3 regions of the Streptomyces sp. NPDC000983 genome follow, and region 3 is predicted to be linked to each of the others. Evidence: riboswitches for the same ligand, from Rfam matches in the RefSeq annotation. Region 3 holds a riboswitch; each other region holds the start of a gene.
What was found. A riboswitch is a leader RNA that binds a small molecule or an ion and turns the genes downstream of it on or off. The one in region 3 is predicted to bind cyclic di-AMP.

Region 1 (9,329 bases), on a different contig from region 3:
CGGCGGGCAAGCTGCTGCTCCTGGTCGTGATCGGGGCGCAGCTGTTCTGCGGGATGGCCTCCGTGACGGCCAACAGCCGCATGATCTACGCCTTCTCGCGCGACGGCGCACTGCCCTTCTCGCACGTCTGGCACACGGTCAGCCCACGCACCCGGACACCCGTGGCGGCGGTGTGGCTGGCCGCGCTCGGGGCACTGGTGCTGGGGCTGCCGTACCTGATCAACGTGACCGCGTACGCGGCGGTGACCTCGATCGCGGTGATCGGCCTCTACATCGCGTACGTCATCCCGACGCTGCTGCGACTGCGCAAGGGCGAGGACTTCGAACGGGGTCCCTGGCACCTGGGGCGCTGGTCCCGGGCGATCGGCGTGGTGGCGGTGGCGTGGGTCGGGGTGATCACGGTCCTGTTCATGCTGCCGCAGGTCTCCCCGGTGACCGCCGAGACCTTCAACTACGCCCCGGTCGCCGTCCTGGTCGTGCTCGGCTTCGCCGCCACCTGGTGGCGGGTCTCGGCCCGGCACTGGTTCCTCAACCCCGAGCACGAGCGCACCCGGGCCCGTGAGGCGGCCCGCGCGGGTGCGCCCGAACCGGTCGATCCGTAACCCTTCGCCCACCGGACACGGCCGTGTCCCCGATACCCGATCGGAGACTCGGCCGCGTCCGGCTATGCTCGTGGAGGCAACATCGCCTGGGCCCTTAGCTCAATTGGCAGAGCAGTGGACTTTTAATCCATTGGTTGTGGGTTCGAGTCCCACAGGGCCTACCGACGACGTGGCGCCCGTTCCGGCTTCGGCCGGGGCGGGCGCCGCGGTGTTTTCCGGGGGCGGGCCGGTTCACAGGGACGGGATCGCCTCGGTCAGGGCCGTTATCGCCGCTGCCAGGGGGGCTATCGGTTCGGCGAAGGCCGTCAGGCGGGTCAGGGCTCGGTGGACCACTCCGGGCTCGGGGGCCGGGTCGGTCAGTTCCTCGCGCAGGCGGCGCAGCTCGGCGCGGGGGGCGGTCTGGTCGGGGAGGGCGGCGCGGTGTTCGTCCAGGAGGCGTTCGACCAGGGTCAGCCGGTCGTCGATCAGGGTGCGCTGGTCGGCGGTGAGGGACTGGAAGGAGACGTGGCCCGCCACGGCCCGGGCGCCGGGGCCCACGGCCTGGTTGGCGACCTGGCTCTGGCCGCCGAACTGCTGCACGCCGAAGTTGACGCCCTCGGGGGGCTGCTGGGACATCCGGTTCTCCCTGTCGCGGTTACTTCGGTGCGGGCGCCGGTTCGGTGGTGGCCCGGGCGCCCGGGCCGACGGCCTGGTTGCCCACGACGCTGACCCCGCCGGTCTGCAGGACGCCGTGGTTGAGGATGGTCTGCGTCTGGGTGCGGAAGTCGGAGGTGTCGACGCCGTGTTCGTCCAGGAAGTCCCGTACGGCGGCCAGGGCGTGCCGGTCGAGGGCGGCGAACGTCCGCTCGGCGTCCACGCGTTGGAAGTGATCGAGGTACTCGTCGCCCATGGCGTGCTCGCGGATGCTGAGGCGGGCCCCGCGGTCGAAGGCGGGGTCGGTTCCCGCCGCCGCGTACTCGCGGCGCAGCCGTCGGAGGCGCCCCCACTCGCGCAGGGCGTCGCCGAGCACGGCCCGGGGCGCCCCGAACAGGGCGCTGTCGCTGCGCCGCAGCGCCGACAGCAGCAGGCCGGTGCGGTGCGCGGGGGTGAGGGCGGCGGGCAGCAGGTCGACGTCGCGCGGGCCGGGTCGCAGCGGGGTGAGGACGTGGCGGTCGCAGTGCAGGTGGAGGGTCCGGCCGACCACGGCGACGTGCAGCAGCTGGCTGGGTACCACCGCGCCGCCCCACAGCGGCAGATGGGCGGCCAGACAGTGCCGTGGGGTGCCCTGCGGGTCGAGGGCGATGTCGCGTACGGCGGTGTCGGAGAGCCGGGTGGCGGGGGCCCGCACCGGGTCGGGCAGCAGCCGTCGGTCGTCGGCGATCCGGGCGCCGCTGACGAAGACCCGGTCCTCCAGTTCCAGTGCCGCCAGGCTCGGTCCGGCGTCCGCGGGCGGCTGCTCGGCGGCGTGCCGCAGGGCGGCCTCGTGCAGCCGGGAGCGCAGCCGCCGTACGACGTCCCAGGTGTCGAAGGCGGTGAGCGGGGCGCCCGGCCGGGCCGGCAGCAGCGGCAGGGACACGGCCCACTGGGCCTGGCGTACACCCTGGCCGACGAAGGGGGAGAAGCCGCTGTAGACGGTGACGTTGCCGGTCTGCGCCTCGGCCACGGCCCGTACCCCGGCGGCCGCCCACGCCTCGCCGGCGTCGGGGGCGGTGCGGGCGTCGAAGGTCTCGCGGCGCAGGCCCTCGCGCAGCCGCCGGTCGACCTCCAGCTCCTCCCGCGTCATGATCCAAAACGCCCAGGCGCCCCCGCCGACCACCGCCAGCAGCGACGGGACGCCTCCCGCGTACGAGCCGGCCAGCCAGCTCCACGGGCCGGACAGCGGCAGCGTGGAGAGGAACACGCAGAACAGCACGCCGGCGAGCAGCACCCCGGCGCCCGTGCCGGCCAGCCGGCGCAGGGCCGCCGCCGTGTCCACCGGTTCCCGTCCGCGTACCGCGCGCCGCGGGGCCCGGGAGGCGGCGGCCAGCGCCTTGAGGGCGAGGTGGCCGAAGACCAGCCACAGGGGTCCGAAGGCGCCGGTCAGGAGGTACACGGCGGCGAGTTCGCGGTCGCGCTCCAGGTGTAATCGGCGGGCCGCCAGGCTGTGCCGTACGACGGGCACGAGGTCGACGCCGGGGGAGGGGGCGACGGCGCCGAGTTCGTCGCGCAGGACCTCCTCGACGACGCGGCGGCTGAACTCGGGGTCGGTGTAGGCCGCGGCGCACAGGTGGCGGGTGGTGTCGTCGGCGTCGGTGGAGCCGACGGCACCGCCGGGGACCTCGGGCGAGGGGAGTGCCATGGTGCTCCTCCGTTCGCGGATGCGGGACCTGGCCGCGCGGGTGCGGGTACCGCCGTACGCGGCTCCCAGGGCCACGCCCAGGAGCACGCCGAAGACCAGGCCGTCGACGAGGAACCGGATGATCACCTCGTCGGGCCGGCCGCCGAAGAAGGTCAGGGCCTCCTCGCCCTCGGCCTTCAGGACGGCCCAGGAGGCCACCGCGGCGACGAGGGAGATGACGATGCCCGCCCCGAGTGCGGCCAACTGCCGCAGGCCCGGGGTGGCCGGGGTGCCGGTCAGCACCCGGGGTACGAGCACGATGCCGGCGAGGGTGACGAGCAGGGCGGTGTTGCCGGCGAGGTAGAGGGGTTCGGCCAGCCCCTCCGAGCCGGGGGACAGGGCCCAGGAGGGGACGAACAGCGCGCGGTGCACGAAGCGCGGCAGCGGTGTCTCGGGGTCGAGCCTCAGCAGCGGTTCGCGCAGCCAGGGGCTGCCCAGCAGCACAAGGCCCGCGCACAGCAGCGCGGTTCTCCGTCCCGTACGCACGAATCGCCCCATGGCAACCCCCAGTCACGGCCCGCTCGCAGCACTCTACGTAGTCGAACGGCTGCACACCAGGGGTCTGCGGGGCGGTGCGGGCGGCCGGTCAGCCCGCCGTGCGCTCCGCCAACTCGGCCAGCGGCAGGGTGTGTTGGGTCTGGAGGACCTTGGCGCGCAGATAGCGGACGTTGTGGGCGGTGGTGAAGACGCCGGTGGGGACGCGGTCACGGACGGCGATGCCGAGCGCGCGCAACTGGTCTGATTTGTCGGGGTTGTTGGAGAGCAGGTCCAGTTCGCCGATGCCGAGCGCGCGGAGCATCTGCGCGGCCGCCGTGTAGTCGCGGGCGTCCTCGGGCAGGCCGAGGGCCGCGTTCGCCGCGTAGGTGTCGAGGCCCTGGTCCTGGAGGGCGTACGCGTCGAGCTTGTTGTAGAGGCCGATGCCGCGGCCCTCCTGGCGGAGGTAGAGCAGGACGCCGCCGCGCTCGGCGATGCGCTCGACCGCCTCGCGGAGCTGGGGGCCGCAGTCGCAGCGGGCGGAGCCGAAGACGTCGCCGGTCAGGCACTCGGAGTGCAGCCGGACCAGGGGGGCGGGGCCGGGGTCGCCGAGGACGACGGCCAGGTGCTCCTGGTCGTCGGCGAGGCCGTGGAAGGTGACCACGTCGGCCTCGACCTCGTAGCCGTCGCCGAAGCGCAGCGGTATCCGGACGCGGGAGCGCACGGTCGCGGCGGGGGCGTGAAGGTCCGGAGTCGTGGCGGGGGCGTGAAGGTCCGGAGCCGTGGCGGGGGCGTGAAGGTCGGCAGTCGCGGCGGGAGCGTGAGGGTTCGAGGCCGCGGCGGGGACGCGGGGCTGCGGAGTGGCGGCGGGGTGGTCGGACATGCGGGTCTCCGGTCGTCCTGGGCTCTCTGCTTCGGATGGCTGCCTCGACGGCCGCCTCGATTGCTGCTTCAGATTTGAAGCAGATCCTCGGAATCGGACCCTAACCCATGCTTGAACTTTGAAGCAACTGATCGGCGGCGGGGTTCAGCCGTCCTCGCCGGACGCGCACGGCGAGGACCGGCGCAGCCACGGCACCTCGGCCGGCTCCCCGCCCTGGAGCGCCCGGGCGACCCCGCCGAAGATCTCCTCCAGCTGGCCCACCTGCTCCGGCGTGAGGTGGTCGAAGAGGGCGGCCCGGACCGTGGCCACATGACCGGGAGCCGTCCGCTCCAGCACCGTCATGCCCTCCTCCGTCAGTGCGGCGACACTGCCCCGCTTGTCCCACCGGCACTCCTCGCGCCGCACCAGACCGTCCTTCTCCAGCCGGCTCACGGCGTACGTCAGCCGGCTCCGGGTGATCTTCAGCCGTTCCGCGAGGTCGGTCATCCGCAGCCGCCGCTCCGGGGACTCGGAGAGGTTGGCGAGGATGGAGTAGTACATGTGCGGCATGCCGGCGTCATGCTGGAGCTGCCGGTCCAGGGCGTCCTCCAGCAGGAGGGTGGCACCCAGGTACGCGCGCCAGGCGCGCTGCTCCTCGGGAGTGAGCCAGCGGGTCGTCATGGACCCAGTGTAGGTTTGCTTAAAACTTGAACCAAGTCCGCCGGTCCCGATGGAGCACCGATGCCCCTGCCCTACGTCCTGCTGTCGGCCGCCGTCTCCCTCGACGGCTACCTGGACGACACCGGCCCCGAGCGGCTGCTGCTCTCCAGCCCCGCCGACTTCGACCGGGTCGACGAGGTACGGGCCTCGGTCGACGCGATCCTCATCGGCGCCGGCACCCTCCGCGCCGACAACCCGCGCCTGCTGGTGAACTCCCCCGAGCGGCGCGCGGCCCGCACCGCGGCGGGTCGGCCCGAGTACCCCCTGAAGGTCATGGTCAGCGGCAGCGGTGACGTGGACCCGGCCGCCAGGTTCTGGCACACCGGGGGCGCCAAGGCCCTCTACACCACGGACAAGGGCGCCGAGCGGGCCCGCGCCCTCGGGCTCGCCGCCGACGTGGTCCCCCTCGGCCCCGGCCTCGACTGGCTCCCGCTCCTGGCGGACCTCTACGAGCGGGGCGTACGGCGGCTGATGGTCGAGGGCGGCGGCCGCGTCCACACCCAGCTCCTCCAGGAGGGCCTGGCCGACGAACTCCAGCTGGTCCTCGCCCCCCTCTTCGTCGGCGACCCGGACGCGCCCCGCCTCTTCGGCCCCGGCGCCTACCAGCCCGGACGGCTGCGCCTGGTGGAGTCCCGCCGTATCGAGGACGTGGTCCTCATGCGCTACGAGCCCACCGCCCCCGGCGCCGGCGCGCACGCCACCACCGCCGACCACCACTGGCTGCGGCTCGCCTGCGAACTGGCCGAACTGTGCCCGCCGTCCCGGACGGCGTTCAGCGTCGGGGCGGTCGTGGTCGCCGCCGACGGCACCGAACTCGCCCGCGGCCACTCCCGGGAGGGCGACGACCCGGTCGTCCACGCGGAGGAGGCGGCCCTCGCCAAGATCGACCCCGCCGACCCCCGGCTGCCCTCCGCGACCGTCTACAGCAGCCTGGAACCCTGCGCCCGCCGGGCCTCCCGCCCCGCGCCCTGCTCCCGGCTGATCCTGGAGGCGGGCGTGCGCCGGGTGGTGACCGCCTGGCGGGAACCGGACACCTTCGTGGCGGGCGCCGACGGCAGCGGACTGCTCGCGGCGGCCGGGGCGCGGGTGCTGGTCCTGCCCGAGTACGCGGACCGCGCCCAGGCCCCCAACCGCCACCTGACCGACCCGGCGACGGGCGCACACCCGTGACGTGAACAAACGCGTGTGCTTCGGGCCCCGCGGATGACGTACACTGGTTTCACCGACGCGGGGTGGAGCAGCTCGGTAGCTCGCTGGGCTCATAACCCAGAGGTCGCAGGTTCAAATCCTGTCCCCGCTACTGAAGGCCGAGGGCCGGAACCCGAAAGGGTTCCGGCCCTCGGTGCGTTCCCCCGCGCCGATGGCTCACCCCCGCCAGGTCACCGCCACCCCCTTCTTCGCCGCCGCGCCCCCGGCCGTCATGCTCAACTCCGTCGTCCGCCGCGGCGACCTGCGCCTCGCCGGACAGCGGCGGATCGCCGAGGTGGACCGCCGCGCCGTGCTGCCCCGGCCGCCGGAACGGATCGGCGGCCTCGACATCGCCTTCCACGACCCCGAGCGGCAGTTGACCGGATGGTCCTTCGCCGATTCCGGCGCTGTCGTGCGGACCCTGGCCGAGGAGGCGCGCCGGCGCTGCGGGGGCGGAATGACGGACGACACGGCCCTGCTGGCCGTCCGTAGACCCGGCATGTCACCGGGGGTGATCGGATGACAGCCCTCCGCATAACAACTGACATACCGTCAGGAAAACTCGCGAGTAGAAGGTGTGGCCAACTCGCCCGATTTGAAACCTCCATGACCGTAAAGTCCCGGCCGAAAAGCTTAATGATCAAGAGGAACAGCTTGGAATCCGAGCCTCACGTCTATTAACGTTCGATAACGCAGCGCGGTCGTCCCAGCCGTCACAAGAGTCGGCTCCGTGCGCACGCGCCGAATCCCGCAAGGGAACCGGGGAACCACCAACTTGGGGTGAATCGCTCGTATCCCGCCGAACATCGACGGCGGATATACGCGCGTAGGAGACCTTCCTGCTCCGAACCCGTCAGCTAACCCGGTAGGCGAGAAGGAAGGAAAGGAGCACGCCCACGTGGCGTCAAACCCGCCTGCCCCGTTCGTGCCGAGCCAGCGTGGCGACGAGACCTTCGTATACGGCAGCTACCGCACCGACGAGGGCCCGTGGGAGGAGTGGAACCCCACCGCCGAGACCGTTCGCCCGGTACGCGGCAAGCACCGCGTGGCCAAGCAGCGCGGCGGCGGGCTCGCCCGCAGCTCCACCGTCCTCGGTGTCGGAGTCATCGCGGCCGTCGGCGCGGGCGGCATGGCCAGCGCCCAGTCCGGCAAGCCCCCGGTCGCCATCACCATCCCCGACCTGCCGCTGATCTCCGACGACTCCGCGGGCGACGAGGCCCCCGAGACGGCCGCCTCCCCGCTCAGCACCGTCGGCATGACCGCCGTGGACACCGAGCAGGGCGCCGCCGACGCGGGCGAGGCCCTGCGCGCCCGGATCATGGCCCAGGCCGAGCAGCAGCAGGACCAGGTCGACACCAAGGCCGCCGAGGCCGCCGCCGCTGCCGCCGAGAAGGCCGCCACGGCAGCCGCCGAGAAGGCGGAGAAGGAAGCCGAGGCCAAGGCCGCCGCCGCCAAGGAGAAGGCCGAGGAAGAGGCCCGCCAGAAGGCCGAGGAGGAGCGACTGGCCCAGCTGGCCAAGGAGTACACCCTCCCGACCTCCTCCTTCACCCTCACCTCGACCTACGGCCAGGCCGGCTCCATGTGGTCCTCCGGCTACCACACCGGCCTCGACTTCGCCGCTCCCACGGGCACGCTGCTCAAGGCGGTCCACACCGGCACCATCACCTCCGCCGGCTGGGACGGCTCCTACGGCTACAAGACCGTGCTCACCCTGGAGGACGGCACCGAGATCTGGTACGCCCACCAGTCCTCGATCAGCGTCAGCGTGGGCCAGCAGGTCAACACCGGCGACGTGATCGGCCGGGTCGGCGCGACCGGCAACGTCACCGGCGCCCACCTCCACATGGAGGTCCACCCCGAGGGCTCCTCCTCCGGCATCGACCCGCTCGCGTGGCTGCGCAGCAAGGGCCTCAACATCTGATCCAGCCCCGGTGACCCCGGCGGTCCTGATGACGACCCCCCGACATCAGGGCTGCCGGTTCCTGCTGCCCTGATCCCGGTTACGTCCGGTACGGGTTGTACGCGGGGTACGGCCCCGCGGGATGCGCCGGGTACCCCGGCCAGGGCTGCTGCCCCGGCGGCGACACCGGCTGGGACGGATACCCGTACATCCCGTACACCGCCCACGGCGCCGCCACGACCGGCACCCGCGGAGCCGTGGCGCGGGCCGCGTGGTCGAGGGCCGGCCGGGCCACCTCACGGCGCAGCCACAGCTCCCGCAGCAGCTCCGCCTCCCGTACGACGAAGTCGGCCCCCGCGCGGCCCCGCCGCCCCCGGTGCCGCAGGAACGCCAGCGAGGTCGCGTACGCCTCGTACCGCGCCACCTCCCGCGCCGCCCGCCGGCCGCCGCCCCGCCGGGCGTGCGCGCGGGCCAGCCTGCGGGCCCGCATCGAGCCCAGCGCGAACGGCTCGCCCGGCGCGAGCCAGCCGGCCACGGCGTAGGCGGGCAGCTCCTCGCGCACGGTGCGCAGTTCGCGCTGGCGGGTCCAGATCACCAGCCAGGTCAGCAGCCCGAACGCGGGCACCATGATCGCCGCGTACACCGCGAAGAAGCCGTACGGGCCGAACACCGTCGAGCCGTTCCACATCGCGTGCAGGCCCATCGCGAGCAGCAGCCCGCACGGCGGCAGCAGGATCCGCCGCCAGCGCTGCCGGGGGGCGGACAGCGCGGCGACGCCGAAGCCGATGCCGGTGAGCACGGTGAACAGGGGGTGCGCGAAGGGGGACATGACGATGCGCACGAAGAAGGTGGCGGCCGTGACGGAGGCGATGCCGCTGTCGCCGGTGAGCTGGTCGGTGCCGAAGGCGGTGCCGAGGTAGAGGATGTTCTCGGTGAACGCGAAGCCGGTCGCGGTGACCCCGGCTATCACCACCCCGTCGACCAGTCCGGTGAAGTCGCGCCGCCGGAACAGGAAGACGAGCAGGACGGCCGCGGCCTTCGCCGACTCCTCCACGACCGGCGCTATGACCGTCGCCCCGAGGGTGTCCGCGCTGGACGGGTCCGCGGTGGCCGTCGCTATCCACCGCGTGGCGAAGCTGTTGGCGATGATCGCTATCAGCGCCGCGGCACAGGCGCCCCAGGCGAAGGAGAACACCAGATTCCGCCAGGGGCCCGGCTCGACCCGGT
Region 2 (9,329 bases), on a different contig from region 3:
CCCCCGAGGCAATAATCGGGCTGAATGGAGAGCATGAGCTCTCCCGAGACCGGGTCGGACGACGACCTGCCCGTGGTCGCGCCCCAGCTGCGCGCCCTGCGCCGCCGGGCCGCCCTCACCCTGGAGGCCGCCGCCCGGGCAGCCGGACTGTCGCCGGCCCACCTCTCCCGGCTGGAGACCGGGCGGCGCCAGCCCTCGCTGCCGATGCTGCTCGCGCTTGCCCGCGTCTACGGTACGACGGTCTCGGACCTGCTCGGCGAGGCGGTCGCCGACCGGGACGCCGTGGTGCGCTCCGCCGACATGGAACCCACCGAGGCCGGCGGCTGGACCTACCGGCAGGCGGGCGCCCCCGGCCGCGGCATGCAGGCGCTGCGCCTGCACGTCCCCTTCGGCTCCCAGGGCGACATCGTGCGCGTGCACCCCGGCGAGGAGTGGCTCTACGTCCTCACCGGGCGGCTGCGGCTGCGCCTCGGGGACGCCACGCACCGGCTCGCGCCGGGCGACAGCGCCCACTTCGACTCGCTCACCCCGCACCGGATCGCCGCCGCGGACCCGGACGGGGCTGAGCTGCTCTTCGTCCACACCCTGCTGCAGAGCCCGACGGCCGCCCTGTGCCTGGGCCCGAACCCTGGAGACATGCCATGAAGGACATGGAGGAGAAGTTCCCGCGCGCGCTGTGGGTCCGTCTGTTCGTCTACATCGCGGTCGGACACGTCTTCGCCGCCTTCATCTACCTGCTCTTCGAGCTGGGCGCCAAGCAGTAGCCGGCGCCCTCAGTCGAGCAGTCGCTCCCGCAGCCGCTCGCGGGTTTCGGGGGCGACGGCCAGGCCGTCCGTCAGATAGGTGTCCACATCGCCCCAGGTCGCCTCGATCGTCTCGAAGGCCGCGTTCAGGTACTCGGCGCGGGCGTCGAACAGCGGGCTGAGCAGCTCCATGATCTCGGGCGTGTACGTGTTGCTGCGCTGCACCTTGTAGCGGCGGTGCTTGGCGTTCGACTCCAGGTAGTCGGCGAGGATCGCCTCGCGCTCCACGCCCACGGCGAGCAGGGTGACGGCCACCGACAGACCGGCGCGGTCCTTGCCGGCCGCGCAGTGCATCAGGGCCGGGACGCTGTCCTCGGCGAGGGAGTGCAGCACCCGGGAGTGCTCGGCGGTGCGCTCCTTGACGATCGTGCGGTACGACTCGATCATCCGGTTCGCGGCCTTGCCGTCGTCCAGGATCTCCCGCAGCTGCTCGATCTCGCCGTCGCGGACCATCTTCCAGAACTCGGCGCCGTCGGCCGGGTCGCTCAGCGGGAGGTTCACATTGCGCACCCCCGGCAGCTCGATGTCGGGGCCCTCCAGCTTCTGGTCCGCCGTGTTGCGGAAGTCGAAGATCGTGTGGAGGCCGAGCTCGGAGAGGAAGGCGGCGTCCTGGGCGGTCGCGTGCGCGAGGTGACCGCTGCGGAACAGCACTCCCTGCCGTACCCGCCGTCCGTCGACGGTGGGCAGTCCGCCCACGTCGCGGAAGTTGCGAACTCCGGCCAGCTCGGGCTCGGTCGACGGGACCTGCTGCGTCACTTGGGCTCCTCCCACCGGTCCCGCCGACTCCGGTGTCCGGCGGGCACGCTCCGACGATACGACATCGGGCCCGGCCGCCCCCGGAGTGTCGCAAAACGGACTAAGGGCGCCTAAAGCCCTGCGATTCGCCACGAGTTTGGAGTGCGGCTCCGATGTAACGGTTCTCCTTCTCTGGGGCTTCTGGGCCTTCTGTCCGAATTGCTGCCTTCATTCCAACTCGCTGTGGAATAAGGGAGGCTGGAGCAGCGTCAGTGAGCAGCGTCATAACCGTGACGGTGAGTCGCCCGTCATGTTCACGTAATGCATGTGCTTTTCAAGGGTGTTTACCGGAAAGCGCGGCCGCCCCTTGCACGGAAAGTGACGGCGAATTCTCCCAAGGGATCAAGAAGGGCGCCTTCGGGCGGAACCTTCTGCTTGTCCGTTTGCGTCTTGGTCGCTTACGTTCGCCACCAATCCGAGCGGACGCCGAATCCTGCCACCGCCCGGAGTCCGCACACTCACCCGTACCCGGCAGGAGCGGGGGACCCACAGGCATCACCGCCTGCTCCGGTCTCCGGAACAGGCTCGGGGTCAAGTCGCGCCCAGCGCGCGGCCGGACATCTCCAGTCCGAACCCGACAGCTCACCTCGCAGGCGCCGGAGAGGAATGCGCCATGCCCGCCAAGGGTAAGCACCGTCGTCCCAAGACCCTGAGCCTGACCCGTTCGATCGCCGTCGCCGGTACCGGTGGCGCCGCGCTCGCCCTTCCGCTCCTCGGAGCCGCGGGTGCGCACGCGGCCCCGTCCCAGTCCGTTTCGGAAAAGGCCGCCCAGTCGGTCCAGACGGTTCAGTCGGTGGAGAAGAAGTCGGTCGAGAAGAAGGCCGCGAAGAAGACCGCCAAGACCGCGACGAAGTCCTACACGGTCGTCTCCGGGGACTATCTCTCGAAGATCGCCGACGAGCAGGACGTCAGCGGTGGCTGGGAGAAGCTCTACCAGGACAACCGTGACGCCGTCGGCTCCGACCCGTCCCTGATCCACCCGGGCCTGAAGCTGTCGATCGGCGCGAAGGCCGCCGCGACGGGCGGTGCCGAGAAGTCCGCGGCCAAGTCGTCCGCCGAGTCCTCCTCGGGCTCCGCCGACTCCGCGAAGTCCTCGCAGGCCGAGCGGTCCCCGCAGGCCGAGCAGACCGAGCAGTCCTCGAACTCCTCCAACTCCTCCAACTCCTCGAACTCCGCCGAGTCCACGGCCGCCACCACGCAGGCCGCGCAGACCTCCACGAGTGCCTTCTCCGCCCCGGTCTCCGGCGCCGGTGTCGGCACGCAGTACAAGGTCGCGGGCAGCATGTGGTCCAGCGGCTACCACACCGGCGTCGACTTCGTCGTCCCGACCGGCACCTCCCTGAAGGCCGTGGGCGCGGGCACCGTCGTCTCGGCCGGCTGGGCCGGCGCGTACGGCAACCAGGTCGTCATCCAGCTCGCCGACGGCCACTACGCCCAGTACGCCCACCTGTCCTCGCTCTCCGTCTCCAGCGGCCAGAGCGTGACCGCGGGCCAGCAGGTCGGCCTCTCCGGCTCCACCGGCAACTCCACCGGTCCGCACCTGCACTTCGAGATCCGCACCACCCCGAGCTACGGCTCGGACGTGGACCCGGTCTCCTACCTCCGGGCCAAGGGCGTCTCCATCGGCTGACGCGGCCGCCACGCACCACCTGCCTGACACGCAGCCGAAGGCCGGACCCCCGATCCCCGGGTCCGGCCTTCGGTGTTCTTGCGCGTTCATGATCGCCGCATTGCGGTCGTGTGGCACGGGTGGCCAGGGCGTCGACATCCGGGGGAAGGTGAGGTCAGAGTGATGCCCGCAAGGATTGCAAGCGCTTTCCAAGGGAGTATCGGTGCATCGCCGAAGAACCGTCACCGTCGTCGCGGCGACCCTGCTGGCCGGACTGGTCTCCGCGCCGTCCGGTCACACCGCCGAGCACACGCCGCGCCGCGTCGTCGAGAACCTGGACCGCGGCCTGGTGGCCGTCCCGACCGACGAGGGCACCTTCCTCGGTTGGCGGCTGCTGGGCACGGAGTACGCGCGCCACGGCGACGCCGTCTCCTTCAACGTCTACAAGGACGGCCGGCGCCTCAACCGGGCACCGGTCACCCGCTCCACGACGTACCTGGACAGGACGCCCGGCGAGGGCGTGTACACCGTACGGGCCGTCGTCCGGGGCCGTGAGCAGCGGCCCGGCCGGGCCGCCCTCGACCTCGCGCGGGGGTACGCCGAGATCCGCCTCGCCACCGCCACCGGGTACACCGTCCAGCACGCCTGGCCCGGTGACCTCGACGGCGACGGGCGGTACGAGATCGTCGTCTCCCGGCTCTCGCAGACCCGGGACCGCCCCGACCTGCTGGAGGCGTACACGCTCACCGGCGAACGGCTGTGGCGCGTCGACCAGGGGCCCGGCTCGTACACCCAGGCCGGCGGCAACGGCGCCAACGATCCGGCGCCCGCCGCGATCAGCGGCTCCACGGCCATCGGCGGCTACCGCAACGACGACAACGTGACCGTGTACGACCTCGACGGCGACGGCCGGGCCGAGGTACTGGCGCACACGGCCGACGGGACCACCTTCGCCGACGGCTCCCGGGTCACCGCCGCCTCGCCCGCCGACCAGTTCGTCTCCGTGATCGACGGCCTCACCGGCGCCGAACGCACCCGGCAGCCAGTCCCGGACGACTTCACGGCGGACGGCCCCTCCGGCGGCCACTTCGGCATCGCCCACCTCGACGGCGAACACCCGAGCCTGGTCACCAAGCTCGTCACCCGCGTCGGCGCCAGGCGGGGTGCCTTCCGGATCCTCTTCCAGACCTGGGACTTCGACGGCACCGACCTCACCCGCCGCTGGAAGTACGTCGTCCCGGCCGACAGCGGGGCGACGAGCTTCCACCAGATCCGCACCGTCGACGTCGACGGGGACGGCAGGGACGAGATCGCCGACGGCAACTACGTCGTCAACAGCGACGGAACCCTGCGGTACGTCGTCGACGGCGCCGGGCACGGCGACCGCTTCCACATCGCCGACCTCGACCCCGCCCGGCCCGGCCTGGAGGGCTTCGCCATCCAGCAGGCCGAACTGGGCGTCGTACCCGCCTTCCCCTGGTACTACTACGACGCCGACACCGGCGAGCGCCTCGTCACCGGGCAGCACCCGGCGGACTGGGTGAACGACACCGACATCGACGTCGGCCGGGGCAGCACCGGCGACATCGACCCGGACCACCCCGGCTACGAGTACTGGACCTCCACCGCCGACGTCACCGCACCCGGCGCGGGCGTCTACAACGTCCGCGACGGCAAGGTCTCCACCACCACGCCCAGCGTCAACTTCCGCATCTGGTGGGACGGCGACCGGGCGTCGGAGAACCTCGACTTCACCCACGTCGAGAAGTGGGACCCGGCGACCGGGACCTCCGAGCGGATCTTCCAGCCGGACGGCGTCGTCTCCGGCGCCCGCAACGCGACCCCCTTCTACGGCGACCTGCTCGGCGACTGGCGCGAGGAGATCCTCGCCGAGACCGCCGACCGCACCGCCCTGCGCCTCTACACCACCACCGAGCCGACCCGGACCCGGCTGTACACGCTCGCCCAGAACCCCGCCTACCGGCTCGGCTGGACCGTGCGCGGCTACCTGCAGTCCACCTACACCGACTACTACCTCGGCACCGAGACCCGTCGGGCGCCCAGGCCCTCCCTCACGCTCCCGGAAGGAGCCGTCTCCCGTGACGACCACGCGTAGAGCCTTCGCCGCCCTCACGGCCGGCGCCGCCCTGGCCGCGCTCGCCCCCGCGACCCCCGCCGCGGCCCGGCCCCGGCACCGCCGGCTGATCGCCCACGACGACTTCCGCCACGGCCTCGGACAGTGGGCGGTGGAACTGGAGAAGGGCGGCACCGTCACCGCCGCCCGGGGCATCCTGGAGACCGACGTGCCCGCGGGCGCGACGATCTGGTTCAAGCGGCGACTCGACGGGCCGTACGTCATCGAGTACACCGCCACGCCCGTCTCCGAGGGCGGCGCCAACGACCGGGTCTCCGACCTCAACAACTTCTGGAACGCGGTCGACGCGCGCTCCCCCGAGGACGTCTTCGCCACCCCGCGCGGGGGAGCGCTGGCCGAGTACGACCATCTCAGGACGTACTACGTCGGCTACGGCGCCAACACCAACACCACGACCCGGCTGCGCCGTTACGTCGGCCAGGCCGGGGTCCGCCCGCTGGTCTTCGACTACACCGAGCCGCTGCTCACGGCGAACCGGCCGCACCGGGTCCGGATCGTCTCCGACGGCACCCGCCAGCGCTGGTGGATCAACGGCCGGCTGGTCTTCGACCTCACCGATCCCGAGCCGTACACCAGTGGGCACTTCGCCTTCCGCACCACCTGGAGCCACTTCCGCTTCACGGACTTCCGGGTGTGGCGGCTGAGCCCTCAACATCCCTGATCGGAGGCGTATTCCGGGCTTGGTCAACCCTTTGCGAGTGGCCTATCTCACCGTCCGTCAACCCCTCCTTACGGTCGCGTAGGTCACATTGGAAGGTGAATCATGAGCCGATGTGGCAGACGATGAGAAGAGTGACGACAGGGTAGTGGTCGGGTCGTACGTGGCGCTGGGGGACAGCTTCACCGAGGGAGTGGGCGACCCCGGCCCCGACGGGGCCTTCGTCGGCTGGGCCGACCGGTTCGCGGTGCTTCTCGCGGACCGCCGGCCCGAGGGTGACTTCAGGTACGCCAACCTGGCCGTGCGCGGCAAGCTGCTCGACCAGATCGTGGCCGACCAGCTGCCGCGGGCCGTGGAACTCGCCCCGGACCTGGTCTCCTTCTGCGCCGGCGGCAACGACATCATCCGGCCCGGCACCGACCCCGACGAGGTCGCCGAGCGCTTCGAGCGGGCCGTGGCACAGCTCACCGAGGCGGCCGGCACCGTCGTGGTGACCACCGGCTTCGACACCCGGGGCGTCCCGGTGCTGAAGCACCTGCGGGGCAAGATCGCCACGTACAACCTGCATGTCCGGGCCATCGCCGACCGGTACGGCTGCCCGGTGCTGGACCTGTGGTCCCTGAAGACCGTCCAGGACCGGCGCGCCTGGGACGGTGACCGGCTGCACCTTTCGGCGGAGGGCCACACCCGGGTGGCGCTGCGCGCCGGCCAGCTCCTCGGCCTCCAGGTCCCGGCCGACCCCGACCAGCCCTGGCCCCCGCTCCCGCCGCGCGGCACGCTGGAGGTCCGGCGGGACGACGTGCACTGGGCGCGCGAGTACCTCGTGCCGTGGATCGGCCGCCGACTGCGCGGCGAGTCCTCGGGCGACCATGTGACGGCCAAGGGCGCCCTGTCGCCGGACGACATCAAGATGCGCATCGAGGCGGCGGTCTGAGGCTCCCGGGTGGTCCGAGCCTCTTCGGGGGCGTGGTGGTCGGGGTGCGGGCCCGCGGCCGTCAGCGGGCGGTCGGGGCCAACGCCTCGCGGGTCAGGCCCAGTTCACGGGCGAGGGCCTCGTCGGCCCAGTCCTGGGCGCGGGCGCGGGAGAGGGCGCCGGGATAGGACGTCAGCTGGACGGCCAGACCGTCGAGGAGGGCCGTCAGGCGCAGCGCCGTCCCCGCGGGGTCGGTGCAGTGGAACTCGCCCGCTGCCACGCCCTCGGCGATCACCTCCGCGAGCGCGGCCTTCCACTCCTTGTCCAGCGCCTGCGTGACCTCGCGCAGCGCGGGCTCGCGCAGCGCGGCCGCCCAGCCCTCGATCCACAGCCGCCAGCCCTTGGCCTGCCCGGTGGGCGCGTACCAGCGCACCGCGGTCCGCAGCCGGCGCAGCGCGGTCGTACGGCGGCCCAGCAGCTTGCGCAGATGGGCCAGGTCGTCCTCGGCCGCGTACGCGAAGGCTGCCGCGACCAGCTTCTCCTTGGTGGAGAAGTGGTAGAGCACCAGGGCGTTGCTGACGCCGAGGGCCGCGGCCACGTCGGCGATCCTGACCGCCGCCACGCCCCGCGCCTCGATCTGCCCCACGGCGGCCCGCAGCAACTCCTCGCGCCGCTCCGCCACACTCAACCGCACCCTCGCCACGCGGCACACCCTAATCCCTCGGTTCCGGGCCGCCCCGACCGGTGGGGGCGCCGTCAGCGGTAGTGGCCGAACCGTTCGGCGATCACCGGGTGCCGGTCGGCGGCGATGGCGTGCGCCGCCGCGCGCGGGGTCGTCCCGTCGGCCTCCGCGCGGGTGAGCATCAGCTCGGTCAGGGCGCGCATCGAACGGCGGGTGTGGGCGAACGCGCCCTCCGCGTCCGGGCCGATGTCGCCGAAGAGCGTCCACCACCACCAGGCGTTGGTCCCGGAGTTCACCACCACGTCCGGCAGCACCGTCACGCCGCGCGCGGCCAGCAGCGCCTCCGCCTCCGGCAGCACCGGCATGTTGGCCGCCTCGACGATCCAACGGGCCGTCACCCGCTCCTGGTTCGCGGCGTCGACGGCGTACGACACGGCCGCCGGCACCAGGACCTCCGCCGGTACCGACAGCCAGGCGTCACCGGGCAGTTCGCGGTCCCCGGAGCGCAGCGCGCCGCGGTCCACGGTGCCGTGGGCGTCGCGCGCGGCGAGCAGGGCCTCCACGTCCAGGCCCGCCGGGTTGGCGACGGTGCCCTTGAGGTCCGCGACGGCCACCACCGTCAGCCCCGCCCGGGCGAGGAAGCGCGCGGTGGCCCCGCCCATCGTGCCGAACCCCTGCACCGCCACCCGGGTGCCCGCGTACGGCACCCCGGCCCGGTCCAGGGCGGTGAGCGCCGACTCCGCCACCCCGCAGCCGCCGACCAGCTCGTCGAGCCCGATGCCGTCCACCTCCACGGCGAAGGCGTCGGCCAGCCGCCGCCGGGCCGCGGCCTCGTCGTCCAGCAGCGGATACACGGCCTGGATCGACGACACCAGCCCCGCCTCGGCCGCCGCCCGGTCCACCAGGTCCTGGCTGAGCCCGAGGTCCTCCCCGGTGGTCCAGAAACCCTCGACGTACGGGCGTACGGCCTTCAGATAGCGCACCAGCACGCCGTACGCCGCCGGATCGCGCGGGTCGCAGTCGATACCGCCCTTGGCACCGCCGAGCGGGATGTACCGTCCGTCCGGGTCGTAGTGCAGCGCCTCCTTCATGGACATGCCGCGGGCGAGCCCGGTGACCTCGTCCAGGGTGCAGCCCGGGCGCATCCGCAGACCGCCGCTGCACACCCCGCGCACCAGCCGGTCGATCACGAGAAAGCCCTGGCGGCCGGTGATGTCATCGGTCCAGGTCAGCGAGAGGAACGGGGCCGTCATGGGTCTCCTTACTGAATCGCGGGTCAGTATCTTGACCGGGGCCCGGCACTGTCAATCCGCTGAACGGATCCCCGGCGGGAAAACCTCGGCGGTCGTTGTCGCGGGGGCCGACCATAATGGGATGCCTCTACGACTCCACCTGGAGGTACCGTGACCGGTTCCCGTTCCCTGAGCTCCGTGCTCCGCGCGCTGGAGCCGGCGGCCTTCGGCGCGGACCCGACCGGCGAGCGCATGGCGCGCATCCGTAGATCGCCCCATTTCGACAACGGGGTCTTCCAGAACCCCGGAGGCGTCGCCCGGACCCGGCCGTCCGGTTCGATGCTGGAGTTCGCGAAGGTCTTCTTCGCCAAGGAGGAGCGGGCGCGCCGCGCCCCCCGCGGCGCCGTGCCCCTGCACGCCACCACGCTGGCCGACATCGCCCGGCCGCCCGCCACCGGACTGCGGCTCACCTGGATGGGCCA
Region 3 (9,329 bases):
CCACAGGATCGAACACTCTTCGAACACAAGGCCAAACTCGCGCCCGCAGTCCCCCGAAACACGGCCGAATGCCCGTTTCCCCCAAGCCTGAAACCAGCTGAAGATTGTCGTGCCCGCGTACCGCCGGGTACAGTCGCCGCACTGCTCTGGCAGCCCCTGTTGTCGAGGCGAAAGAGAAGTTGGTGAACGACCGTCACCCGTCGGGGACCATGACCACCCCGGCATCGGCTTCCGACGCCGCCGAAGCGCACTACGCGTCGTACGGCACCCAGGAAGCCCAGTACGGCGACTTCACCACGTACGCCTCGTACGACGCCACAGGATTCCAGCAGGACTCCGGGACCTTCGCGGCGGACCCCCTGTTCGGGACGCTGCCGGCCGACGGCACCGGCTCGTACGACTCGGGCCAGTGGTCCACGGCGGGCGCCCAGACCCCGAACTACGACGTGTACGCGGCCCAGCACCAGGCCGCCTACGACACCGGCGCGTACGAGACGACCGCCTGGTCGGCCGATTACCAGCACCTGTCGACGGTGCCGCCGCAGTCCAACGGCCCCGAGACCAGCGGCCAGTGGGACGCGAACGCCTGGCTCCAGCCCGAGCAGCAGACCGCCGCCCACGCCGAGCAGACCCAGCACTGGCAGTGGGACGCCCAAACGGCGCTCGACACCGGTGCCTACGACGCCACGCAGTGGAACTCCGACGGAGCCACGGCCGGGGGCGAGGACCACGAGCACCGCGCCGAATCGTTCGACCAGCAGGCGACCGCGACCTTCGAGCACGCCGTCGCGGACGAGACCGGCTACCACGCCCCCTCCTCCCACGACGAGCCCTCGTACGAGGAGACCGTCCACGGCGCGGGCGAGCCGGGTTCCACCGGTGAGCTTCCCGTCGTCGACCCCGCCGACGTCCTGCTGGAGGAGCAGGAGGAGACGACGCCCGCCCCGGGTTCCCGGGTCGCCGCCCGCTCCGCGGCCCGTTCCCGCCGCCGTCCCCCCGCCCGGCGCTCCGCGCTGCTGACCATCGCCGTTCCGTCGGCGTGCGTCATGGGTGTGGCCGGGATCGCCGCCGCCTCCGTCGGCACCCTGGCCGACGACAAGGAGACCGCGACGACGGCCTCGGACGCGCAGGCCGTCAAACCGTCCACGGCCAACAACAAGCTGGACACCCAGCTGGAGAGCCTCTCGGCCGGGGCCGACGACTTCGCCGACCGGGCCAGCCGGACGCAGGAGCGGATCGACCTCAAGGCCCAGCAGGAGGCCGAGCGGAAGAAGGCCGCCGAGGAGGCGGCCCGCAAGGAGCGGCTGCGCCCCAAGTTCGCGCTGCCGGTCGCCCAGCACGGCCTGAGCGCCTACTACGGCCAGGCGGGCATCAACTGGATGTCCTCGCACACCGGCATCGACTTCCCCGTCGCCTACGGCACCCCGGTGCTGGCGGCCACCGACGGCACCGTGCGCACCCAGTTCAACAGCGCCTACGGCAACATGATGATCGTGACCGCGATGGACGGCACGGAGACCTGGTACTGCCACCTCTCCACCTACCAGATCCCCTCCGGTACGACCGTGAAGGCCGGGGACCAGATCGCGTCCGCGGGCGACTCGGGCAACTCGACCGGCGCACACCTGCACTTCGAGGTGCGCCCGGCCGGCGGTGGGACCATCGACCCGCTCGCGTGGCTGCGCAGCCACGGTCTCGACCCGACGTAACAACTCCCCGGCGGGCCCCCGCCGTTCGACGAGCGAGGGCCTCGGCCGTCCGAAGCCCCGGGACCGGGGCGCCGTACGGCGGAGGCCGCTCTCGCAACGGTCCCTAGAGCTTCTCCACCGGCGCGTACCGCAGCAGCAGCCGCTTGGGCTTGTCGCCGAAGTCGATCGTCGCCTCGGCGTTCGCCCCGGTGCCCTTGACCGCCATCACCGTGCCGAGACCGAACTGGTCGTGGGTGACCCGGTCCCCCACCGCCAGCGCGACGACCGGCTTCTCCGAGGTCCGCCGGGTGGCGAAGCCGGAGGCGCCGGACGCCGCCGAACGCGAGCGGCTCGACGACAGCGAGGCGGCCACCCCCGACACGGGCCCGGAGGAGACCGGCGCCGTGGCACCGGTGCGCTTCCAGTCCACATGCTGGGCCGGGATCTCCTCCAGGAACCGGGAGGGCGGGTTGTACGAGGGCTGCCCCCACGCGCTGCGCAACGCCGAGCGCGTCAGGTAGAGCCGTTCGCGCGCGCGGGTGATGCCGACGTAGGCGAGCCGCCGCTCCTCCTCCAGCTCCTTGGCCTGGCCGAGGGCCCGCATGTGCGGGAAGACGCCGTCCTCCATGCCCGTCAGGAAGACCACCGGGAACTCCAGGCCCTTGGCGGTGTGCAGGGTCATCAGGGTGATGACCCCGGAGCCGTCCTCGTCCTCGTCGGGGATCTGGTCGGAGTCGGCGACGAGCGCGACCCGCTCCAGGAAGTCCGAGAGTCCGCGCGGGGTTTCCTCCGACTCCTGCTCGAACTCCAGTGCCACGGCGGCGAGTTCCTGGAGGTTCTCGATCCGGGTCTCGTCCTGCGGGTCCGTGGACGCCTGCAACTCGGCGAGGTAGCCGGTGCGTTCGAGGACCGCCTCCAGGATGGTCGCCGGTCCGGCGCCGGACTCCACGACCGTCCGCAGCTCCTCCATCAGCGTGTTGAACCGCTTGACGGCGTTGGTGGAGCGCGCGGCCATGCCGTACGCCTCGTCGACGCGGCGCAGGGCCTGCGGGAAGCTGATCCTCTCGCGCTGGGAGAGGGCGTCGATCATCGCCTCGGCGCGGTCGCCGATGCCCCGCTTGGGGACGTTCAGGATGCGCCGCAGGGGGACCGAGTCCTCCGGGTTGGCCAGTACGCGCAGGTAGGCCAGGACGTCCCGGACCTCCTTGCGCTCGTAGAAGCGGACCCCGCCGACGACCTTGTAGGGCAGGCCGACGCGGATGAAGACCTCTTCGAAGACCCGGGACTGGGCGTTGGTGCGGTAGAAGACGGCGACGTCGCCGGCCTTGGCGTCGCCTCCGTCGGTCAGTCGGTCTATCTCGTCGGCGACGAACTGGGCCTCGTCGTGCTCGGTGTCGGCGACGTAGCCGGTGATGCGCGCGCCCGAACCCGCGTTGGTCCACAGGTTCTTGGGGCGGCGGGACTCGTTGCGCTCGATGACGGCGTTGGCGGCGGAGAGGATCGTCTGGGTGGAGCGGTAGTTCTGCTCCAGCAGGATCGTCGTCGCGTCCGGGTAGTCCTCCTCGAACTGGAGGATGTTGCGGATGGTCGCGCCGCGGAAGGCGTAGATCGACTGGTCGGCGTCGCCCACCACGCACAGTTCGGCGGGCGGCAGGTCGTACTCGCCGGGCGGTGCGTCGACGGGGTGCTCGCCGGTCCCGACGAGTTCGCGCACCAGGGCGTACTGGGCGTGGTTGGTGTCCTGGTACTCGTCCACGAGGACGTGCCGGAAGCGGCGGCGGTAGTGCTCGGCGACGTCCGGGAAGGCGCGCAGCAGGTTGACCGTGGTCATGATCAGGTCGTCGAAGTCGAGGGCGTTGGCCTCCCGCAGCCTCGACTGGTACATGGCGTACGCCTGCGCGAGGGTCTTCTCGAACCCGTCCGCCGCCCGGGCCGCGAAGTCCTCCTCGTCGATCAGCTCGTTCTTCAGGTTGCTGATCTTGGCGCTGAAGGACTTGGGCGGGAAGCGCTTGGGGTCGAGGTCGAGGTCCCGGCAGACGAGCGCCATGAGCCGCTTGGAGTCGGCGGCGTCGTAGATCGAGAACGACGAGGTGAACCCGAGCCGCTTGCTCTCGCGGCGCAGGATGCGCACGCACGCGCTGTGGAAGGTCATCACCCACATGGCGTTCGCGCGCGGGCCGACGAGCTGCTCGACGCGTTCCTTCATCTCGCCCGCGGCCTTGTTGGTGAAGGTGATCGCGAGGATCTGGCCGGGGTGGACGTCGCGGGCGGCGAGCAGGTGCGCGATGCGGTGGGTCAGGACGCGGGTCTTGCCGGATCCGGCGCCGGCCACGATGAGCAGCGGGGTGTCGGAGTGCACGACGGCCGCGCGCTGGTTCTCGTTGAGCCCCTCGATGAGCGCCGCGGCGTCGAGCGGCGGGCGCGGGGCGCCGTCGCGGTAGTGGGTGTCCCGGTCCGGGGGCACGTCGAACTTCCCGCCGAACAGATCGTCCGGAACCGGCTCCGGAGCGTGATCGTCCTCGGGCGGCGGCGGGGGTTCCTCGTCGTGGGCCCGGGGGCCCTGGAGATCCGCCAGGAAGCTGTCGTCAAAGAGGCTGCTCATCGCTCTCCGAGTCTAGGGTGCCCCACTGACAGCCCGCCGCCGCCCTGGCGAACATCCCTCGATCCAGCGGCCGATGATCTTCCCGGGGCCGGCCGGCGAGGGCTCTCCCGAGGGCTCCCGGCCCGCGACCGCGCCGTCACGTTCCGCGACCGGCCGGGCGAACGGGCGGGCGCCGCAGTCCTGTCGGACGACCCTCGCCGCCCGGCCGGAGTCGGCCGTTCCGACCGGGAACGACCGCTCCCGCAAGCCGTACACACGCCCGAGACGTTCGTCACCTCGCCGCACCGCCACGCCGCACGAGGCCCTCACCCAACGTGACCGCGCGGCGGCGATACGCCGCGGACACCGCCCCGATCCAGCCGGAAAGCACCATTCCGTACGCGATCCGGGCAAGCCGCCGCAGTCCGGTCCGGACCGACCGCACTCCGGGCCGCGCTGACCAAAGGTCACGAAAATGTATCGGGCATATCGCCCATCAACCTTCACAGGGGCCACACGAGTTGGCTACCGTGCCGAGCAGGCCGCACGACCCCCACCGGCGAACGTCGCCGGGCCGCGCGGCCTCCGCCGAGTCCGCTGCCCTTCCACGGCAGCCGAGCCGGGGACCCAACCGACCTTGGGGTGAATCGGCCCAACTCCCTTATAGGGACAGGGCTGTAGGGCAACCCTTCCGAACCACCCGCCCGAACCCGACAGCTAACTCGGTAGGCGGAGCATGGAAGGAGTCGCCTCCCTTGGCGTCGCACCGCAAGTCGCGTCCCGCGGGTACGCGCGTAGCAGGCATACGGACCCCCGCCCTCGCCACGGCCGCCCTCACCTCGGTGGCCCTGCTGTCCCAGACGGCCAACGCCAGCCCGGCCGCGGACGACAAGCCCAGCCTCGAAGAGGTCGAGAAGAAGGTCGACGACCTCTACCGCCAGGCGGAGTCGGCGACCGAGAAGTACAACGCGGCCAAGGAGAAGACGACCAAGCAGCGCAAGCAGGTCGACACGCTCCTGGACGACGTCGCCAAGCGCACCCAGAAGCTCAACGACGCGCGTGAGGAGCTGGGTTCCTTCGCCGCCGCCCAGTACCGCACCGGCGCGGCGGCCCCCAGCACCGCGACGCTCCTGCTGGCCGACTCCCCGCAGGACTACTTCGACCAGACCCAGCTGATGGACCGGATGACCGGCCGTCAGAAGGAGGCGGTCGACGACTACATCACCGAGCAGTCCTCGACGATGGAGAAGCGTCAGGAGGCCGCCGAGAGCCTCCAGACGCTCAGCGAGTCGCAGAGCGACCTGAAGACCGCCAAGTCCACGGTTCAGAAGAAGCTCGCCGACGCGCGCGAGCTGCTCTCGGAGCTGACGGCGGAGGAGAAGGCCCGCCTCGCCGCGATCGAGCGCAAGCGGCAGGAGGAGGCCGCGGCCAAGGCGGCCGAGCTGGCCGAGCAGCAGGCCGCCGAGGAGCAGCGCCGCAAGGAGGCCGAGGAGGCCGCCGCCCAGCAGGAGAGCGGCTCCACCGGCTCGTCCGGCTCCACCGCGACGAGCGGCAGCGAGTCCGGGTCCACGTCGGACTCCTCCTACTCCTCGAAGGCCGAGAAGGCGCTCGCCTTCGCCCGCGCGCAGATCGGCAAGCCGTACGTCTGGGGCGCCACCGGCCCCGACTCCTACGACTGCTCCGGGCTGACCCAGGGCGCCTGGAACGCCGCCGGGATCACCCTGCCCCGCACGACCTACGACCAGGTCAACGCCGGCACCACGGTCTCCCTGGCCAACGCCCGGCCGGGCGACCTCGTCTTCTTCTACGACGACGTCACCCACGTCGGCATCTACATCGGCAACGGCATGATGATCCACGCTCCCAAGCCCGGCACGTACGTGCGCGAGGAGTCGATCTACTACGACGGCGAGGGCTCGATCCACAGCGTCGTACGGCCCGCCTGATCACACCGCACGCGCGCGTGGGGCCCGCCTGATCACACCGTGGGGCCCGCCTTACCGCACCGCACGCGCGCGTGGCCGCCGTCCTCGGGTGAGCGGCACGCGCGCGTGGCCCCCGGTGTCCGGGGAGCCGCCGGTGCCTGCGCCCGCGCGTATTTCGGGGCCCCCGCGCGCGTGGCCCCCGGGGAACGCGCGCCGGGCTCCTTAGCATCGGCGCATGCCCGGCACCCCTGCCCCTCACTCCTTGCGCGCCTGGTGGGCGCAGCGTCCTCCGGCGGCCGGTGCCGCGGTGATGGCCACCGGCATCGTCTCGGTCGGTCTCCATCTGGCCGGCTACGAGGTCCTGTCCCGGATCGCCCTGGCGGTGGCCTGCGCCGCGTGGCTCGCCCTGGCCGCCGACTTCGCCGTACGGCTGGTGCGGTGGCCGCGGCGGTGGCGGCAGGAGGCCGTCACGCCCGGCGCGCTGACCGCCGTCGCGGCGACGACCGTGCTCGGCACCCGCTTCTCCGCCCTCGGCTGGCAGACCCTCGCGGCGGCCCTGCTGGCCCTGTCCGCGCTGCTGTGGCCGGGGCTGCTGTACGCCGTCGTACGGCACTGGCACCGGGGTATGCCCGGCGCGGTGTTCCTGGGCTGCGTGGCCACGCAGGGTCTGGCCGTACTCGGCGCCACGCTCGCCGCCGCGGACACCTCCGCCTGGCTGGCCCATGCCGCGCTCGTACTGTTCTGGCTCGGCCTGGTCCTCTACGCGGTCGCCCTCGGCCGCTTCGATCTGCGCCAGGTGACCGAGGGGCCCGGTGACCACTGGGTCGCGGGCGGGGCGCTGGCCATCTCCGCGCTCGCCGGGTCCAAGCTGATCGCGGCCGACAGTCCGCGGCTGTACCTGTGGAACGTCGACGCCGACGACGTCCTGCACACGGTCACCGGCGGGCTGCTCGCGCTGGACCTGGCCTGGTACGCCGTCCTGCTGGCCGCCGAGTTCGCGCGGCCGCGGACGGGATACGACGTGCGCCGCTGGGCGACCGTGTTCCCACTGGGCATGACGGCGGCGGCGACCCTTTCGGTCGCCGCCGCTCTCGACGTCTCCTGGCTGGAGGGGCCCGGCGAGGTCCTGCTGTGGGTCGCGGTCGCGGTCTGGCTGGTCGTCGCCGTGGGCGCGGTACGGGCGTTCCGGGCCTACACGGGCGAGGGGGCCGGAGGGGCCGGGCTCACGTCCACAGCACGGCGATGAAGACGTTCGCCGTGGTGAGGAGGCCGACCAGGCCGAACAGGCCCTTGTCCACCTTCTCGTCGTCGCGCTTCACATAGACCAGACCGAGGATCACGATCAGCAGGGCGAGCTTCACGCCGATCTTGATGTTGTTCACGGTCTGGTCGTCCGCCTGGTTGAGGCCGACCAGGATCACACCGGTGACCAGCATCGTCACCGCGCCGTGCAGCATCGCCGGCACGAACCGGGCGGTCCCGCGGCCCATGGCCTTCATCTGGGTGAGGAAGCCGCCCAGGAGCGAGGCGATGCCGATGATGTGCAGGCCGACGAAGAGATGGATGAGTACGTCCATGGGGCCGGAGCCTAATCAGGGGCCCCTGGACGCTCCGACACCGGCCCACCCCTCCCGCCGTGCGGGTGGTGCATATATGCGGTCCATAGCAGCACACCGCTCCCACCAGCCCCGAAACCCGCACTTCGGTCATCGCGCAGTGTGAAGGCGATTGCCCCGCCCGCGAATTTCGGTCACATACGGTCACCACGCGATCCCCTCCTGGCAGTTCCGTACAACGCGTTACCGGCCCGACATACTCGGGCCTAGCGTCCTCCCCCAGGTGACCGGCTCCCCACCGCCGCCCGGGCCAGGGGCGGCAGTCGGACACCACCGCCGAGAAGGTCCGGCGGCGGCGCGCTCCCCCTGTGCGGGCCGCCGCCGGACGCGCAGAGCCGTACCCGCTCCCCCATGGCGGACGTAACGGCGAGGCGGTCGGAGAAAGTCGTGCGAAAGGACGTGCAGTCCACGTGGCAGCGCACCGCAGGCCCCGCATCCGCTCGGGCGGCGGCAACACCGTCCGTACGGCCGCCACCGTCGCCCTCGCGGGCGCGGCGACCGCGACGGGGTTCGACGGGACCGGACACGCCGAGCCGGAACTGACACCGTCGCAGGTCAAGGCGAGGGTCGACCGGCTGTACCAGGAGGCGGAGGCCGCCACCGAGAAGTACAACGGCGCGAAGGAGAAGGCCGAGGTGGCGGAGAGCCGGCTGGCGAAGCTGCGCGACGAGGCCGCGCGCAGGACGGAGAAACTCAACTCGGCCCGGGAAGGGCTCGGTTCGATGGCAGCCGCCCAGTACCGCGCGGGCGGTCTCGTGCCCGCCGCCCAGCTCGCGCTCTCCGACGACCCCGAACGGTATCTGCACGGCGCCGAGTTCGTGGAGCGGGTCGGCACCCGGCAGGCGGCGACCGTCGCCGACGTGCGCGAGCGGCTGCGGGAGATCGGGCAGTTGCGCGGGGCCGCGCGGGTCGAGCTGGCCTCGCTGAAGTCGCGCCAGGCGGAGCTGAAGCGGCACAAGAGGACCATCACCGGGAAGCTGGAGTCGGCCAACCGGCTGCTGGCGCGGCTGACGGCGGAGGAACGCGCCCGGATCGCGGACGGCGGCCTCGCCGACGGCTCCGGCGACCGCGCCACCCGCTCCGCGTCCGGGGCCCGGGAGGGGCTCGCGGCGCCCGGGTCGGCCACCGCGCAGGCGCCCAACTCCCGTGCCGCGGCGGCGGTCGCCTACGCCTACCAGAAGCTCGGCAGCCCCTATGTGTGGGGCGCGACCGGCCCCAACGCCTTCGACTGCTCGGGACTGACCCAGGCCGCCTACCGCGCGGCCGGCGTCGCCCTCCCGCGCACCACCTACACCCAGATCGACGCCGGCCGGCGGGTCTCCCGCTCCGAACTCCGCCCGGGCGACCTGGTGTTCTTCTACTCCGGGATCACCCATGTCGGCCTCTACGTCGGCAACGGCCAGATGATCCACGCCCCCAACCCGTCCGCCCCGGTACGACTCGCGCCGATCAGCGAGATGCCGTTCGCGGGGGCGACCCGGGTGGTGTGAGGCCCCGGCGCGGCGGGCGCCCTCAGACC

Region 1: linked by a shared signal. The riboswitch ahead of ABT296_RS02010 (M23 family metallopeptidase) and the one ahead of ABT296_RS25260 (C40 family peptidase) in region 3 are both predicted to bind cyclic di-AMP.
Region 2: linked by a shared signal. The riboswitch ahead of ABT296_RS12615 (M23 family metallopeptidase) and the one ahead of ABT296_RS25260 (C40 family peptidase) in region 3 are both predicted to bind cyclic di-AMP.

What each region holds. Positions count from the first base shown of each region.
Region 1 is NZ_JBEPBM010000002.1:16,413-25,741, reverse strand. Features, by position in the region: gene ABT296_RS02055 (amino acid permease) at 1-602, shown strand, start outside; tRNA gene ABT296_RS02050 (tRNA-Lys) at 691-763, shown strand; gene ABT296_RS02045 (DUF5955 family protein) at 834-1,217, opposite strand; gene ABT296_RS02040 (AbeC-like domain-containing protein) at 1,237-3,444, opposite strand; gene ABT296_RS02035 (GTP cyclohydrolase II) at 3,545-4,315, opposite strand; gene ABT296_RS02030 (MarR family winged helix-turn-helix transcriptional regulator) at 4,460-4,975, opposite strand; gene ABT296_RS02025 (dihydrofolate reductase family protein) at 5,036-6,184, shown strand; tRNA gene ABT296_RS02020 (tRNA-Met) at 6,241-6,314, shown strand; gene ABT296_RS02015 (hypothetical protein) at 6,375-6,725, shown strand; cyclic di-AMP (ydaO/yuaA leader) riboswitch at 6,932-7,089, shown strand; gene ABT296_RS02010 (M23 family metallopeptidase) at 7,101-8,123, shown strand; gene ABT296_RS02005 (PrsW family intramembrane metalloprotease) at 8,203-9,329, opposite strand, start outside.
Region 2 is NZ_JBEPBM010000009.1:44,495-53,823, forward strand. Features, by position in the region: gene ABT296_RS12600 (helix-turn-helix domain-containing protein) at 25-645, shown strand; gene ABT296_RS12605 (DUF6126 family protein) at 642-764, shown strand; gene ABT296_RS12610 (tyrosine-protein phosphatase) at 774-1,559, opposite strand; cyclic di-AMP (ydaO/yuaA leader) riboswitch at 2,048-2,207, shown strand; gene ABT296_RS12615 (M23 family metallopeptidase) at 2,212-3,228, shown strand; gene ABT296_RS12620 (rhamnogalacturonan lyase family protein) at 3,431-5,323, shown strand; gene ABT296_RS12625 (DUF6250 domain-containing protein) at 5,307-6,023, shown strand; gene ABT296_RS12630 (SGNH/GDSL hydrolase family protein) at 6,169-6,954, shown strand; gene ABT296_RS12635 (TetR/AcrR family transcriptional regulator) at 7,016-7,636, opposite strand; gene ABT296_RS12640 (Glu/Leu/Phe/Val dehydrogenase dimerization domain-containing protein) at 7,690-8,868, opposite strand; gene ABT296_RS12645 (MBL fold metallo-hydrolase) at 9,019-9,329, shown strand, end outside.
Region 3 is NZ_JBEPBM010000024.1:13,885-23,213, forward strand. Features, by position in the region: gene ABT296_RS25250 (M23 family metallopeptidase) at 183-1,709, shown strand; gene pcrA (DNA helicase PcrA) at 1,813-4,290, opposite strand; cyclic di-AMP (ydaO/yuaA leader) riboswitch at 4,846-5,016, shown strand; gene ABT296_RS25260 (C40 family peptidase) at 5,025-6,215, shown strand; gene ABT296_RS25265 (tellurite resistance/C4-dicarboxylate transporter family protein) at 6,430-7,440, shown strand; gene ABT296_RS25270 (hypothetical protein) at 7,418-7,771, opposite strand; gene ABT296_RS25275 (C40 family peptidase) at 8,221-9,300, shown strand; gene ABT296_RS25280 (LuxR C-terminal-related transcriptional regulator) at 9,323-9,329, opposite strand, start outside.